3 regions of the Streptomyces dangxiongensis genome follow, and region 1 is predicted to be linked to each of the others. Evidence: riboswitches for the same ligand, from Rfam matches in the RefSeq annotation. Region 1 holds a riboswitch; each other region holds the start of a gene.
What was found. A riboswitch is a leader RNA that binds a small molecule or an ion and turns the genes downstream of it on or off. The one in region 1 is predicted to bind cyclic di-AMP.
Positions count from the first base shown of each region.

Region 2: it holds a riboswitch for cyclic di-AMP, as region 1 does, so the genes downstream of both, D9753_RS08860 (M23 family metallopeptidase) here and D9753_RS14750 (transglycosylase SLT domain-containing protein) in region 1, are expected to answer to the same signal.
Region 3: it holds a riboswitch for cyclic di-AMP, as region 1 does, so the genes downstream of both, D9753_RS05065 (M23 family metallopeptidase) here and D9753_RS14750 (transglycosylase SLT domain-containing protein) in region 1, are expected to answer to the same signal.

Region 1 covers NZ_CP033073.1:3,331,597-3,336,395, forward strand. Annotated here, with positions in the region: gene D9753_RS14740 (LolA family protein) at 1-41, opposite strand, end outside; gene D9753_RS14745 (polyprenyl synthetase family protein) at 288-1,298, opposite strand; cyclic di-AMP (ydaO/yuaA leader) riboswitch at 1,887-2,069, shown strand; gene D9753_RS14750 (transglycosylase SLT domain-containing protein) at 2,073-2,558, shown strand; gene D9753_RS14755 (HAD family hydrolase) at 2,593-3,405, opposite strand; gene D9753_RS14760 (FAD-dependent oxidoreductase) at 3,675-4,799, opposite strand, start outside.
Region 2 covers NZ_CP033073.1:1,996,837-2,001,635, reverse strand. Annotated here, with positions in the region: gene D9753_RS08870 (M16 family metallopeptidase) at 1-996, shown strand, start outside; gene D9753_RS08865 (M16 family metallopeptidase) at 993-2,381, shown strand; cyclic di-AMP (ydaO/yuaA leader) riboswitch at 2,613-2,772, shown strand; gene D9753_RS08860 (M23 family metallopeptidase) at 2,785-3,540, shown strand; gene D9753_RS08855 (GntR family transcriptional regulator) at 3,756-4,442, shown strand; gene D9753_RS08850 (HPr family phosphocarrier protein) at 4,639-4,799, opposite strand, start outside.
Region 3 covers NZ_CP033073.1:1,165,235-1,170,033, reverse strand. Annotated here, with positions in the region: gene D9753_RS05085 (helix-turn-helix domain-containing protein) at 23-646, shown strand; gene D9753_RS05080 (DUF6126 family protein) at 643-765, shown strand; gene D9753_RS05075 (tyrosine-protein phosphatase) at 802-1,599, opposite strand; partial or broken gene D9753_RS37640 (alpha-galactosidase) at 1,769-2,072, shown strand; cyclic di-AMP (ydaO/yuaA leader) riboswitch at 2,396-2,553, shown strand; gene D9753_RS05065 (M23 family metallopeptidase) at 2,557-3,471, shown strand; gene D9753_RS05060 (SGNH/GDSL hydrolase family protein) at 3,724-4,509, shown strand; gene D9753_RS05055 (TetR/AcrR family transcriptional regulator) at 4,630-4,799, opposite strand, start outside.

The DNA of each region.
Region 1 (4,799 bases):
CGCGCGCCGCCCACTGCGTCGTCGGATGCGTACGGTGCCATGTGTGCCTTACCTCCGTCGTCGGCGGCGGCTGTCCTCACGCTGGTCCACCTGAGCCGCCATTCTCACCCGAATCGGTGAGGGAGTGGTGATTTCCGTAGTGACCATCTGACCAAATCGGCCGCGGGGAAGCGTCAGCCCTCGGGGCCAACTCCGTGTACGCCTGCGGTATGACATGCGAAGGCGGCATCTCCCCCGACCCGTAGGGGTCGTGCGGGAAGACGCCGCCCGAAGCGGGTCCGGCCGGTTCAGCCGGCGCGGTGCACCACCGCGTCGCACAGTTCGAGGAGCGCCGCCTTGGCGTCGCACTCCCGCAGTGGCGCCAGCGCGGCCCGCGCCTCCTCCGCGTACCGCACGGTGTCCCGGCGGGCCTGCTCCAGCGCGGGGTGCGCGCGCAGCGCGGTCAGCGCCTCGGCGTGCCGGGCGTCGTCGCTGAGGTCGGAGTCCAGCAGCGCGCAGAGGGCGAGGTCCTCGGTCAGGCCCAGCCGGGTGGCCCGCTCGCGCAGCCGGAGCACGGGGAGGGTGGGGATGCCCTCGCGCAGGTCGGTGCCCGGGGTCTTGCCGGACTCGTGGGAGTCCGAGGCGATGTCCAGGACGTCGTCGGCGAGCTGGAAGGCGACGCCGAGCCGTTCGCCGTACTGGGTGAGCACGTCGACGACCGTGTCGTCGGCACCGGACATCATCGCGCCGAACCGGCACGACACCGCCACCAGGGAGCCCGTCTTGCCGCCGAGCACGTCCAGGTAGTGCTCGACCGGGTCGCGGCCGTCCGAGGGGCCCGCGGTCTCCAGGATCTGGCCGGTGACCAGCCGTTCGAACGCGAGGGCCTGCACCCGGACCGCCTCGGGGCCGAGGTCGGCGAGGATCTGGGAGGCGCGGGCGAAGAGGAAGTCGCCGGTGAGGACCGCGACGGAGTTGCCCCAGCGCGTGTTGGCGCTGGCCACGCCGCGTCGCACGGCCGCCTCGTCCATGACGTCGTCGTGGTACAGCGTGGCCAGATGGGTCAGCTCCACGACCACGGCGGACGGTACGACACCGGGCGCGTAGGGGTCGCCGAACTGTGCCGCGAGCATCACGAGCAGCGGCCGGAACCGCTTCCCACCGGCCCGTACGAGGTGCTGCGCGGCCTCCGTGATGAACGGGACCTCACTCTTGGTGGCCTCGAGCAAGCCTTCCTCGACAGCCGTCAATCCGGCCTGGACATCGGCTTCCAGAGCCTGGTCCCGCACGCTCAGCCCGAACGGCCCGACGACGGTCACGAGGGGTCTCCTGTCTGCTGCTGTCTGCTGGCGATCACACGGTTTGTCGATAGGTCGCTGCCCTCACTCAACTCAGCGTATCCGGTCCTCTTTCGATCACCGATAGCGCCCACCGGTCCAGCCTGGGCGGTATCGGACCGGAACGGGCATGAGTGTGATCAGGTAGTAGGAAGGGACATTTATCGACTTAACGGCAATTCCGTACTCTGTCGTGACCTCTCCCCTCCTTCCGCCCGCCCCCTTTCGGCCACCCACCCGCACCCGTGGGTTCGACCGCGCCGCGGCCCGGATTCCTCCGTCGCCGGACTCCGGGGCGGGAATGCGCCGATTCCCTCTTGTCTGTTTTGCAGCAATTTGCCATTTAGTGAATTAGGTCACGCGCCGACCCGGCCGCCCCGCCCGTCCAAGCCCTCCCGAACCCTTGCCCCGTGGGCGAGTTGAGGATTGGCGACCGCAAAGGATCAAGTACCCCATACGACGTCGATCAAGGTCAAATGGTGCGTTGTGTGAACTCGGCACTTGTTCCCGACATGTGCTCTCGCATACGTTCCCGGCCGTCGGGCGGACGCCTAATCCTGCCGCCGCCCGCATCACCCATCGACGAACTCATTCGTACGGCAGGAGCGGGGGACCCAGGTAGGCCGCCGGACCGGAACGGCACACGCCGCGCCGGAACGGCTAGGGGTGAAGCCGTGCCTCCTTCAGGGCACGGCCGGGCGCCTCCCCGCCCGAACCCGACAGCTCACCTCGCAGGCGCCGGAGAGGAACATCGCCATGTCTGCCGTCGCTCAGCACCCCCGCACCCGCAACAGCCGCCTCGTCCGCGCCCTCACCGCCGCGGCCACCGGCGCCGCCGTCCTCGCCCTGCCGCTCATCGGCGCCACCGGCGCCGCCGCGGCCACCACCACCGCCACGAAGGCCACCACCCCCGCCGGCTACCCGAACACCCTCGACGGCTGGATCCGCGAGTCGCTCGCGATCATGGCGCAGAAGGGCATCCCGGGCACCTACAACGGCATCTACCGCAACATCATCCGCGAGTCGTCGGGCAACCCGTCCGCCATCAACCTGTGGGACTCCAACGCGGCAGCGGGCATCCCGTCCAAGGGCCTGCTCCAGGTCATCGACCCCACGTTCAACGCCTACCACGTGGCCGGAACGTCGTTCAACATCTACGACCCGGTCGCGAACATCACCGCCGCCTGCAACTACGCGGCCGCACGGTACGGCTCGATCGACAACGTCTTCGGGGCGTACTGACCGGCACCGGCGGCGGGCGCTGCTGACATCCCGGTCAGTCGGCCGGGAACAGTCTCTCGAGGACGACGGCGACACCGTCGTCCTCGTTCGACAGAGTGACCTCGTCCGCGACAGCCCGCAGTTCGGCGTGGGCGCCGGCCATCGCGACGCCGTGGCCCGCCCAGTCGAACATCGGGATGTCGTTGGGCATGTCACCGAAGGCGACGGCCCGTTCGGCGCCGATCCCCAGCCGCTCGGCGGCCAGCGCGAGCCCCGTCGCCTTGGTCACCCCGCTCGGCTGGAGCTCCACGGTCCCCGGCCCCGACATCGTGACCGTCGCCAGCGAGCCCACCACCGCACGCGCCACGGCCGCCAGCTCGTCGTCGGACAGGGCGGCATGACGCAGCAGCACCTTGCTGATGGGCGCGGACCACAGGTCGTCCCGCCGGCCGACCCGCAGCGCGGGCAGCGTCGGATGGGGCATCCGGTAGCCGGGCTCGATGAGTGTGAGCCCGTCCACGCCGTCCTGGTCGACCGCCGCGAAGACCTGCCCCACCTCCGCCTCGATCTTGCCGAGCGCGGTTTCCGCCAGCTCCCGGTCCAGCCGGACCGACCACAGCAGGCGGTCGGTCCCGGCGTCGTAGAGCTGCGCGCCCTGCCCGCACACCGCGAGCCCCGTGCGGCCGAGATCCGCCAGGAGCGGCCGTACCCGCGGGGCCGGGCGGCCCGTCACCACCAGGTGGCGGGCACCGGCCCACGCCACCCGCGCGAGCGCGGCGAGCGACCGGTCGGAGACGGTGTCGTCGCCGCGCAGCAGCGTCCCGTCCAGGTCGGTGGCGATCAGGGCGTACGCGGGGGTGGGTGCCATGATCAGAGAATACGGACACCGCACCCCGCCGACTCACCTGTCTCGTCCGGCACTTACCTGCTGACCGGCCCCGACCGGCCGGTTCCGGCCGGCCCCCGCGGGCTCCTGGACGCCGGTCCCCCAACCGGCTCCGGCACCGGCTGCCCGGACGAGGAGGAGCGGATCAGGACGGGGGTGGGACGGCCCCGGACGCAGGCGGCACGGCCCCGGACGGAGGCGAAAGGGCCCCTGGTGGAGGCGGAACCGGTGCCGGGCCCGGACGGAACGCCTCACCCGTGGGCCGCCGCCAGATGCCTCGCCAGGCGCGGGGAGGCGAACTCCGTCCCGCAGACGAAACGCATCACCGGGCCGTACGAGGAGGCCGCCGGCAGGCCGGTGAAGTACAGGCCCGGCACCGAGGAGACGTAGCCGGGGCCGAGTCTCGGCGTGCCACGGCTCACCGCGAGCCGGGTGCGCAGTCCGGGGCCGAGGAAGTCCATCGCCGCGAGGTCGACGCGGTAACCGGTGGCGGCGATGACGTGGTCGGCGGTGAGCCGCTCGGTCCGCCCGGCGTGGGTGCGGACGATGAGCACGGGACTGCCGTCCGGGGCCTCGGCGCCCACCACCCGCTCGACGTCCCGCACCCGCACACCGCTCTCGAAGCGCTCGCGCAGCCACCAGGCGCCGAGCGGGCCGAGGACCCGGCGGACCAGGTAATGACGGGTGGACTCGGGCAGGAAGCGGTACGGGTGCGGGTGATGGCTGAGCGCCCACAGCGACCAGGCGCGGCCGAACGGGGACCGGGGCCGGAACGCCGGCTGCCGCCAGGGCGGGCTGCCGAAAGCGACCCGCCCGCGTCCCCGGGCGACCACGCGCACGCGTGCACCCGCCTCGGCGGCGAGCGTCGCCGTCTCCAGCGCGGACTGGCCGGCGCCGATGACGATCAGCTCGCGGCCGGCGAACCGGCCGAGGTCGTGGTGCTGGGAACTGTGCGAGACCGGGCCGGACGGGGAAGGTCCGTCGGCCGCCGCTCCCGTCAGCTCCGGCGGCAGGTGGGCGAGCCCGGCCAGGCCGGTGGCGACGACGACCGCGCGCGCGGTGAACAGCTCCCCGGAGTCCAGCGCGATCGCGAAACCGCCGCCCGGATCGCGGTCGGCCGAGACGACCCGCACCCGCTCCAGTCCGGGGACCAGCCGCTGCTGGAACCACTCGCCGTAGGCGGTGAACGTCTCCACCGGGATGATGTCCTCGTCCGTCACCAGGCGGCGGACGCCGGCCGCGTCGCAGTAGTCGGCGAGGGTGTGGCCGGGCTGGGGACAGTCGAGGTTCGAGGCGGCGGGCGTCGACTTGAGGAGCATGCCCTCGGGCATGTGGTCACGCCAACTGACCATGGGCTCGCCGAAGACGCGGACCGG
Region 2 (4,799 bases), 1.3 Mb from region 1:
CAGCGGGACGTCGTCAAGAACGAGCGCCGCCAGCGGTACGACAACGTGCCCTACGGGACCGCCTTCGAGAAGCTGACCGCCCTGTCCTACCCGGAGGGCCACCCCTACCACCACACGCCGATCGGCTCGATGGCGGACCTGGACGCGGCCACCCTGGAGGACGCGCGCCGGTTCTTCCGCACCTACTACGCGCCGAACAACGCGGTGCTCTCCGTGGTCGGCGACATCGACCCCGAGCAGACCCTCGCCTGGGTCGAGAAGTACTTCGGTTCCATCGCCTCCCACGACGGCAAGCCCGAGCCCCGCGACGGTTCCCTGCCGGACGTCATCGGTGACCAGCTCCGCGAGGTCGTCGTGGAGGAGGTCCCCGCGCGCGCCCTGATGGCCGCCTACCGGCTGCCGCACGACGGCACGCGCGCGTGCGACGCGGCCGACCTCGCCCTGACCGTCCTCGGCGGCGGCGAGTCCTCCCGGCTGTACAACCGGCTGGTGCGCCGCGACCGTACGGCCGTCGCGGCCGGCTTCGGCCTGCTGCGCCTGGCCGGCGCGCCCTCGATGGGCTGGCTGGACGTGAAGACGTCCGGTGACGTCGAGGTGCCGGTCATCGAGGCCGCCATCGACGAGGAGCTGGCCCGGTTCGCCGAGGAGGGCCCCACGCCCGAGGAGATGGAGCGTGCCCAGGCCCAGCTCGAGCGCGAGTGGCTGGACCGGCTCGGCACGGTCGCGGGCCGCGCCGACGAACTGTGCCGGTACGCCGTCCTGTTCGGCGACCCGCAGCTCGCCCTCACCGCGGTGCGGCGCGTCCTGGAGGTGACCCCCGAGGAGGTGCGGGAGGTCGCCGAGGCACGCCTGCGCCCCGACAACCGCGCGGTCCTCGTCTACGAGCCGAAGTCCCCGCAGGCCGTCGAGGACACCGGGGTCCCCGAGGACCCGGAGCAGGAAGCGACCGTAGAGGCGGGCCGCGACGAGACCGAGAACGAGGAGACGGCCAAGTGACCGAGCTCGCCACCATGGAGTTCCACCCCCAGCCGCAGCCCGGTGAGGCCAGGCCCTGGGCCTTCCCGGCCCCCGAGCGCGGCACCCTCGGCAACGGCCTGACGGTGCTGCGCTGCCACCGCCCCGGCCAGCAGGTCGTCGCCGTGGAGGTGCTGCTGGACGCACCGCTGGACGCCGAGCCCGCCGGCCTGGACGGCGTCGCCACGATCATGGCGCGGGCCTTCTCGGAGGGTACCGACAGGCACTCGGCCGAGGAGTTCGCCGCCGAGCTGGAGCGCGCGGGCGCCACGCTCGACGCGCACGCCGACCACCCCGGCGTCCGGCTCGGCCTGGAGGTCCCGGCCTCCCGCCTGGCCAGGGGCCTCGGCCTGCTCGCCGACGCCCTGCGCGCGCCCGCCTTCGCCGAGAGCGAGGTCGAGCGGCTGGTCCGCAACCGCCTGGACGAGATCCCGCACGAGCTGGCCAGTCCGGCGCGCCGGGCCGCCAAGGAACTCTCCAGGGAGCTGTTCCCGGCGACCTCGCGCATGTCCCGCCCGCGCCAGGGCACCGAGGAGACGGTCGGGAAGATCGACGCGGCGGCCGTACGCGCCTTCTACGACCGCCATGTGCGGCCCGCCACGGCCACCGTGGTCGTCGTCGGCGACCTGACCGGCACCGACCTGGACGCGCTGCTCGCCGACACCCTGGGCGCCTGGACCGGCACCCCGGGCGAGCCCCGTCCCGTGCCGCCGGTGACCGCCGACGACGCCGGGCGCGTGATCGTCGTGGACCGGCCCGGTGCCGTCCAGACGCAGCTGCTCATCGGCCGCGTCGGGGCCGACCGGCACGACCGGGTCTGGCCCGCCCAGGTGCTCGGCACGTACTGCCTCGGCGGCACCCTCACCTCCCGCCTGGACCGCGTCCTGCGCGAGGAGAAGGGCTACACCTACGGCGTGCGCGCCTTCGGTCAGGTCCTGCGTTCGGCGCCGGACGGCACGGGCGCGGCGATGCTCGCCATCAGCGGCTCGGTGGACACGCCGAACACCGGCCCCGCGCTGGAGGACCTGTGCGAGGTCCTGCGCACGCTCGCGGCGGAGGGCCTGACCGACGCCGAGCGGGACGTCGCCGTGCAGAACCTCGTCGGCGTGGCGCCGCTGAAGTACGAGACCGCCGCGGCCGTCGCGAGCACGCTGGCCGACCAGGTCGAGCAGCACCTGCCCGACGACTTCCAGGCGACGCTGTATCAGCGGCTGGCCGCCACGGGCACGGTGGAGGCCACCGCGGCCGTCGTGAACGCCTTCCCGGTGGACCGCCTGGTGACGGTCCTCGTCGGTGACGCGTCCCGGATCAAGGCGCCGGTCGAGGCGCTCGGCATCGGCGAAGTCACCGTCGTCGCCGCGGAGTAGAGGCACCGGCGGACACGTCGGCGCTACGCGCGCGTGGGGCCCTGCCGACCTACGGGTCGTCAGGGCCCCTGCTGTTCCACTCGTTCACTCAGATGCCCGTTTTGGGGCGGAGGTTGCCTGTCTGCCGTGTGGGATGCGCTACAAAATCCCGGATCTGTTTGAGGAGTCGAAGGGGGCCGCCGTACCGTCATGCGGGCTGTTCGTCAGGCACTGCGCCGCACCCGCGGCACCGGACAGTCATCGCCGAGTCCCCGTAGGCGCGAGCCAGGGGAGCCGGGGACCCACCGTCCCTGGGGTGAATCGGGCGCCCGCGCGTGAGCGAGGGGGCCCGTAGGAGACCTTCCTGCTCCGAACCCGTCAGCTAACCCGGTAGGCGAGAGGGAAGGAAAGGACCAGCCACTTCATGGCGTTCATGTGCGCCCCCGGGAAGCACCGCAAGCCCGGTCGGGTCAAGCGCACCACCGCTCAGGCGGCCGGCGTCGCGGCCCTCACCACCACCGGTGTCATCGGCACCCTCGCCGCGTCCCCGGCGCTCGCCGCCGACAGCTCCGTGGAGCAGACCGGTCTCACGCCGGTCCTCACCGTGAACGACGACGTCGCCCAGCAGATCGACGCGCAGGCCGCCGCCCAGCAGCAGGCCGCCGAGCGGAAGGCGGCCGAGGCGGCCGCGGAGAAGGCGGCCGCCAAGAGGGCCGAGGAGGTCCGCGAGGCGCGGATCCGCGCCGCCCGCGAGGCCGAGCGCAAGCGGCTGAACGCCTTCGTCATCCCGATCGCGCAGTCGTATGTCTCCACTGGCTACCAGGCCAGCAGTTCCCTGTGGTCCTCCGGTTCGCACACCGGCGTCGACTTCCACGCGGCCAGCGGCACCTCGGTCCACGCGGTGGGTTCCGGCACGGTCGTCTCCACGGGCTGGGGCGGTGCGTACGGCAACCAGATCGTGATCCGGATGGCCGACGGCATGTACACCCAGTACGGCCACCTGTCGTCCATCGGTGTCACGGTGGGCCAGCAGGTCGTCCCGGGGCAGCAGATCGGCCTGTCGGGCGCGACCGGCAACGTCACCGGCCCGCACCTGCACTTCGAGGCCCGTACGACCCCCGACTACGGCTCGGACATCGACCCCGTCGCCTACCTGCGCAAGCACGGCGTGAACGTCTGACCGGACGGCCGCCCGCACGGCATCCGAAGCCCCGGCTCACCGAGCCGGGGCTTTCGCCTTTTTCGGTGGTTCTCTTCCGGTGTCCGCCGGACCCGCTGACCAAAAAATATTCATGGATGACGCCCTGCCGTCGGAAATTCGGGTCCCTTGGAATAGAGTCGCGGGAACACGCGTCCATCGTCGGCGTTTCACGGGAATTAAGGCGGAGGTCGGTCATGCGTATTCCGGCGCACTCGGTGTGCACCGCTGTCCGGGACGACATCGTCGCCGGTGTCCACGAGCGCGGCAGCCGCCTCACCGAGGAAGTTTTGGCCCGCCGCTACGGCGTCTCGCGCGTCCCCGTCCGCGAGGCCCTGCGCACCCTGGAGGCGGAGGGCTTCGTGGTGACGCGCCGGCACGCGGGCGCGTGCGTGGCCGAACCGACCGAGCAGGAGGCCGCCGACCTGCTGGAGATGCGGCTGCTGCTGGAGCCGCTGGGAGCCGCCCGGGCCGCGCAGCGGCGCACCGAGGCCCACCTGAAGGTGTTGCGCGGACTGGTCCGGCTGGGGCAGGAGCGGGCCAGGAGGGGTGGCAGCGAGGATCTGCGCGCGCTGGGCGGCTGGTTCCACGAGACGCTCGCCCAGGCGTCCGGCAGCCCCTCGCTGACCTCGGTGCTCACCCTGCTGCGGCACAAGATCGCCTGGATGTACGCGGTGGCGACGCCGCTCGGCCCGGTGGAGTCGTGGGCGGAGCACGGGGCGATCGTGGACGCGGTGGCGCGGGGGGACGGCGAACGTGCGCGGGCGCTCACCGCGCTGCACACCGAGCGCGCCACCGGTGGCCACCGGCTGCGTTTCTCCGCCGCCGCGGAGCGTGTGAGGTCTTCGCAACGGGCCGTAAACATGACGGGCCCGCGGAATTAACACGTACGCCGTATACAAAGGAGAGGTATTCGCGGACGGGTTTTCCGCTGCCCGAATTCCGTCGTGCGGGAATTCGCGGGAAGTGGGCACGGGCCGGCCGGGATCCGGGGGAATACCGTGCGGAGCGTGCGCGGACACGGCGGAGCCGCGCCGCCCCGAGAGGCGAACGCGGCTCCGGCGCTCTGCGCGGTGGCGCTCAGACGGTCTCGGGCAGTTCCTCCAGGCCCTCGGAGACCAGCTTGGCCAGACGGTCGAGGGCGGCGTCCGCGCCCTCGGCGTCGGTGGCGAGGACGATCTCCTCGCCACCCTGGGCGCCCAGGCCCAGGACGGCCAGCATGGAGGCCGCGTTGACGGGGT
Region 3 (4,799 bases), 2.2 Mb from region 1:
AAAAAGCGGGCTCAATGGAGGCATGAACGCCTCAGACGTCCCGCCGCCGACGGGACCGGGTGACGACCTGCCCGCCGTCGCGCCCCAGCTCCGCGCCCTGCGCCGGCGTGCGGGGCTGACGCTGGAGGCCGCGGCGCGTGCCGCCGGACTCTCGCCGGCCCACCTGTCCCGCCTGGAGACCGGGCACCGCCAGCCCTCGCTGCCGATGCTCCTCGCGCTCGCCCGTATCTACGGTACGACCGTCTCCGAGCTGCTCGGCGAGACGGTCGCCGACCGGGACGCGATCGTGCGGGCCGCCGACATGGAGCCCACGCGGGCGGGCGGATGGACGTACACGCAGGCCGGAGCCTCCGGCCGCGGCATGCAGGCCCTGCGGGTGCGCGTGCCCCACGGCTCGCAGGGCGACATCGTGCGCGTCCATCCCGGGGAGGAGTGGCTGTACGTCCTGAGGGGGCGGCTGCGGCTGCGGCTCGGCGACACGGCGCATCTGCTAGCCCCCGGCGACAGCGCCCACTTCGACTCCCTCACCCCGCACCGCCTCGCCGCCGAGGACCAGGACGGCGTCGAGCTGCTGTTCGTCCACACCCTGTTGCAGAGTCCCACGGCCACGCTGTGCCTGGGGCCGCTGACCGGAGAGCTGCCATGAGCGACTTCGAGACGAAGTTCCCCCGATCCCTGTGGATCCGGCTGATCATCTACATCGCCCTCGGGCATGTCCTGGCCGCGTTCCTGTACCTGCTGTTCACGGTGGGCGCCAAGTCGTGAGCCGCCGGGCGCCCACCGCCGGGCCGGTGTTACCGGTCAGTCCAGCAGGCGCTCGCGGAGCCGTTCCCGGGTCCCGGGGGAGAGGTCCAGGCCCTGGCGCAGGTAGGTGTCGACGTCCCCCCAGGTCTCCTCGATGCTCTCGAACGCCGCTTCCAGGTACTCGGCGCGGGCGTCGAAGAGCGGGTCGAGCAGCTCCATGACCTCGGGCGTGTACGCGGAGTCCGCGCTGCCGCTGCGACGGACCTTGTAGCGGCGGTGCGTGGCGTTGGACTCCAGGTAGTCCGCGACGACGGCGTCCCGCTCCACCCCCAGGGCGAGGAGTGTCACCGCTATGGAGATGCCCGCGCGGTCCTTGCCGGCCGCACAGTGCATCAACGCGGGCACGCTGTCGTCGGCGAGCGCGTGCAGTACCCGGGAGTGCTCGGCGGTGCGCTCCCTGACGATCTTCCGGTAGGAGGCGATCATCCGGGCCGCTCCCTTGCCGTCGTCCAGGATCGCGCGGAGCTGGTCGAGGTCGCCGTCCCGGACCATCGTCCAGAACTCGGCGCCGTCCGCCGGGTCGCTCAGCGGCAGGTTCACGTTCCGCACGCCGGGCAGCTCGACGTCGGGGCCCTCCAGCCGCTGGTCCGCCGTGTTGCGGAAGTCGAACACCGTGTGCAGGCCCAGGGAGGCGAGGAACGCCGCGTCGTCCTCGGTCGCGTGCGCCAGATGCCCGCTGCGGAACAGCACGCCGTAGCGCACCCGCCGTCCGTCCGTGGTGGGCAGCCCGCCCACGTCACGGAAATTGCGCACTCCGGCCAGCTCCGGCTCGGTCGACGGGACCTGCTGCGTCACGGGGGCTCCTCCCGGTCGGCCCCGCCGGCGCGGCTCACCGGCGGGCACTCCGACGACCATACGACATCGATTTCCCCAGGCGACCAGTTGTCCACAGGCATGGTCACGCCGTCCGGCGCCCTCGATGATGTCGGTGTCTGAGCGGGACCGTGACATCTGTGAGGTCTCGATGGCGGACATCGCCGAAGACGGTCGTACGTGGCTCCTGTCGGGCCCCCGCAGCAGTTACGCCCCGCACCTCACCGACGCCGGCGAACTGCTCCGTCTGCACTGGGGCCGCGGATCGTCCCCGCCGACGCCGAAGCCCTCGCGGTCGACCCGCTGTCCGTCCACCGGCCCTTCGAGTCCCCGCTCGACGGCCGGGAGGAGCATCCCGTCGAGGCGGCCCCCGCTCCGTCCGCCCCGCCCTGTCCGTGCGCACCGACGAGCGGCGCGGCACCGAGTGGCGTTCCGTGGCGTACGACACTTCCGGCCGCGTCGCGTCTGAGTCGTGTGCCCGAATTGCGACTCTGTGCACAACTCGCAGCGGAAGGGGTGGATATGGGAAGGCCTCGCGTGATCAGCGTCATATCCGTGACCGTGCGTCGCGTGGCATGTCCACGTAATAGCGCTAAGGGCGGGGGAATTTCGAGGGACGGGGGAGAGGGAAATGCACGCAGGGTGACGATGAGTTCCCGTATCCCGTCACCCGAAACACGAACAGCGGGAACCAGGTGCTTGTTTCCTCACGTCCCGCTCGCTTACGTTCACCACCAATCCGGACGGAACGCCGAATCCTGCCGCCGCCCGGAGCCCCACACTTGACCCGCGTCCGGCAGGAGCGGGGGACCCACCAGGTACGACTGCCTGTCCCGGTCTCCGCGACAGGCTATGGGGTGCAGCCGTGCAGCACACGGCCGGGCAGCTCCAGCCCGAACCCGACAGCTGACCTCGCAGGCGCCGGAGAGGAACCGAGTTATGCCCGCCAAGGGTAAGCACCGACGCCCCAAGCCCCAGCGTTTCTCCCGTTCCCTCGCCGCCGCCGGAACCGGCGGTGCCGCACTGGCCCTCCCGCTGATCGGGGCCACCGGCGCACACGCCGCGCAGGCCGCGGCCCCCGAGCATGCCGTGTCCGGCAAGACCGTGCAGTCCCTCCCGGACACGGCGGACAAGACCGCCGCGCGGTCCGGCCCGGAGCTGCGCACCTACACGGTCCGCAGCGGTGACTACCTCTCGAAGATCGCCGGCGAGCAGCGTGTCAGCGGCGGCTGGCAGCGGCTCTACGACGACAACCGGCAGGCCGTCGGCGCCGATCCGTCGCTGATCCACCCGGGCCTGAAGCTCAGCCTCGGCGGAAAGGCCGCGCAGACCCGCACCGAGTCCGCGACCCCGCGGCACGCCCCGGCAGCCCCGAACTCCACCCGGTCCGCCCCGGCCAGGCAGTCCGCCCCGGCCTCCGAATCCGCCTCCACGCCCACCTCCGCCGGTTACACCCTCCCGGTGGCCGGCGCGGTCACCGGCACCGGCTACCGCGTGGCCGGCGGCATGTGGTCCAGCGGCTACCACACCGGAGTCGACTTCGTCGTCCCGACCGGCACGCCCCTGAAGGCCGTCGCCGCGGGCACCGTCGTCTCCGCCGGCTGGGGCGGCGCGTACGGCAACCAGGTCGTCATCCGGCTGAACGACGGCTACTACGCCCAGTACGGCCACCTCTCGCACCTCTCCGTCTCGGCCGGCCAGAGCGTCACCCCGGGCCAGCCGATAGGCCTGTCCGGCGCCACCGGCAACGTGACCGGCCCGCACCTGCACTTCGAGATCCGCACCACGCCGGCCTACGGCTCCGACATCGACCCGGTCGGCTACCTCCGCCGGCACGGCCTCGCCGTGGGCTGACACCGCGCCCCTCCCGCACCACCCGCCCGACACGCCGCCGAAGGCCGGACCCCGATCCAGGGGCCCGGCCTTCGACGTTCCGGTTGCGGGGCGTTCAACGCACCTGACGGCGGCCCTATTCCGTGGTTGGCGGATTCTTTAGGAGTGGCTCATCTCACCGTTCGTCAACCCCCGCTTACGGTCGCGTAGGTCACATCCGAAGGTGAATCATGGTCCGACGTGGAAGACGATTCGAAGAATGACAACAGATCAGTGATCGGGTCGTACGTGGCGGTGGGGGACAGCTTCACCGAGGGCGTCGGCGACCCCGGCCCCGACGGAGCGTTCGTGGGCTGGGCCGACCGGTTCGCGGTACTGCTCGCCGACCGGCGTCCCGAGGGCGACTTCCAGTACACCAATCTCGCCGTGCGCGGCAAACTGCTGGACCAGGTCATGGCGGTCCAGCTCCCCAGGGCCGTCGAACTGGCCCCGGACCTGGTCTCCTTCTGCGCGGGCGGCAACGACATCATCCGCCCGGGCACCGACCCGGACGAGGTGGCCGAGCGCTTCGAACGCGCCGTGGCCCGGCTGACCGAGGCCGTCGGCACGGTGCTGGTGACGACCGGTTTCGACACCCGCGGCGTGCCCGTGCTCAAGCACCTGCGCGGCAAGATAGCCACGTACAACGGACACGTCCGCGCCATCGCCGACCGGTACGGCTGCCCCGTGCTCGACCTGTGGTCCCTCAGGTCCGTGCAGGACCGCAGGGCCTGGGACCGCGACCGGCTGCACCTCTCGCCCGAGGGGCACACGCGCGTGGCGCTGCGGGCCGGGCAGGTCCTCGGCCTGGACGTCCCGGCCGACCCAGAGCAGCCGTGGCCGCCGCTGCCGCCCCGGGGCACCCTGGACATCCGCCGCGACGACGTGCACTGGGCCCGCGAGCACCTCGTCCCCTGGATCGGGCGCCGGCTGCGCGGCGAGTCCTCCGGCGACCACGTGATCGCCAAGGGGCTGCTGTCGCCGGACGACATCAGGATGCGGATCGCGACCGTGGCCTGACCCCACGGCCGACCGTGCCCCGTACCGCCCGCCCGGCACACGCGGGGCGGGCGGTACGCGGCATGGCGCAGGGTCCGGCCTCGCCGCCCGTGCGGTGCGGACCGCCTCGGGTGGGTGCGCTCAGCGTTCGCGGCCGGCCAGCGCCTGGCGGTCCAGGCCGAGTTCGCGGGCGAGGGCGTCGTCCACCCACTCCTGGGCCCGGCCCCGCGGCACCCCGCCCGGGTAGGACGTCAGCTGCACGGCCAGACCGTCCAGCAGCGCGGTCAGCCGCAGCGCCGCACCGGCCGGGT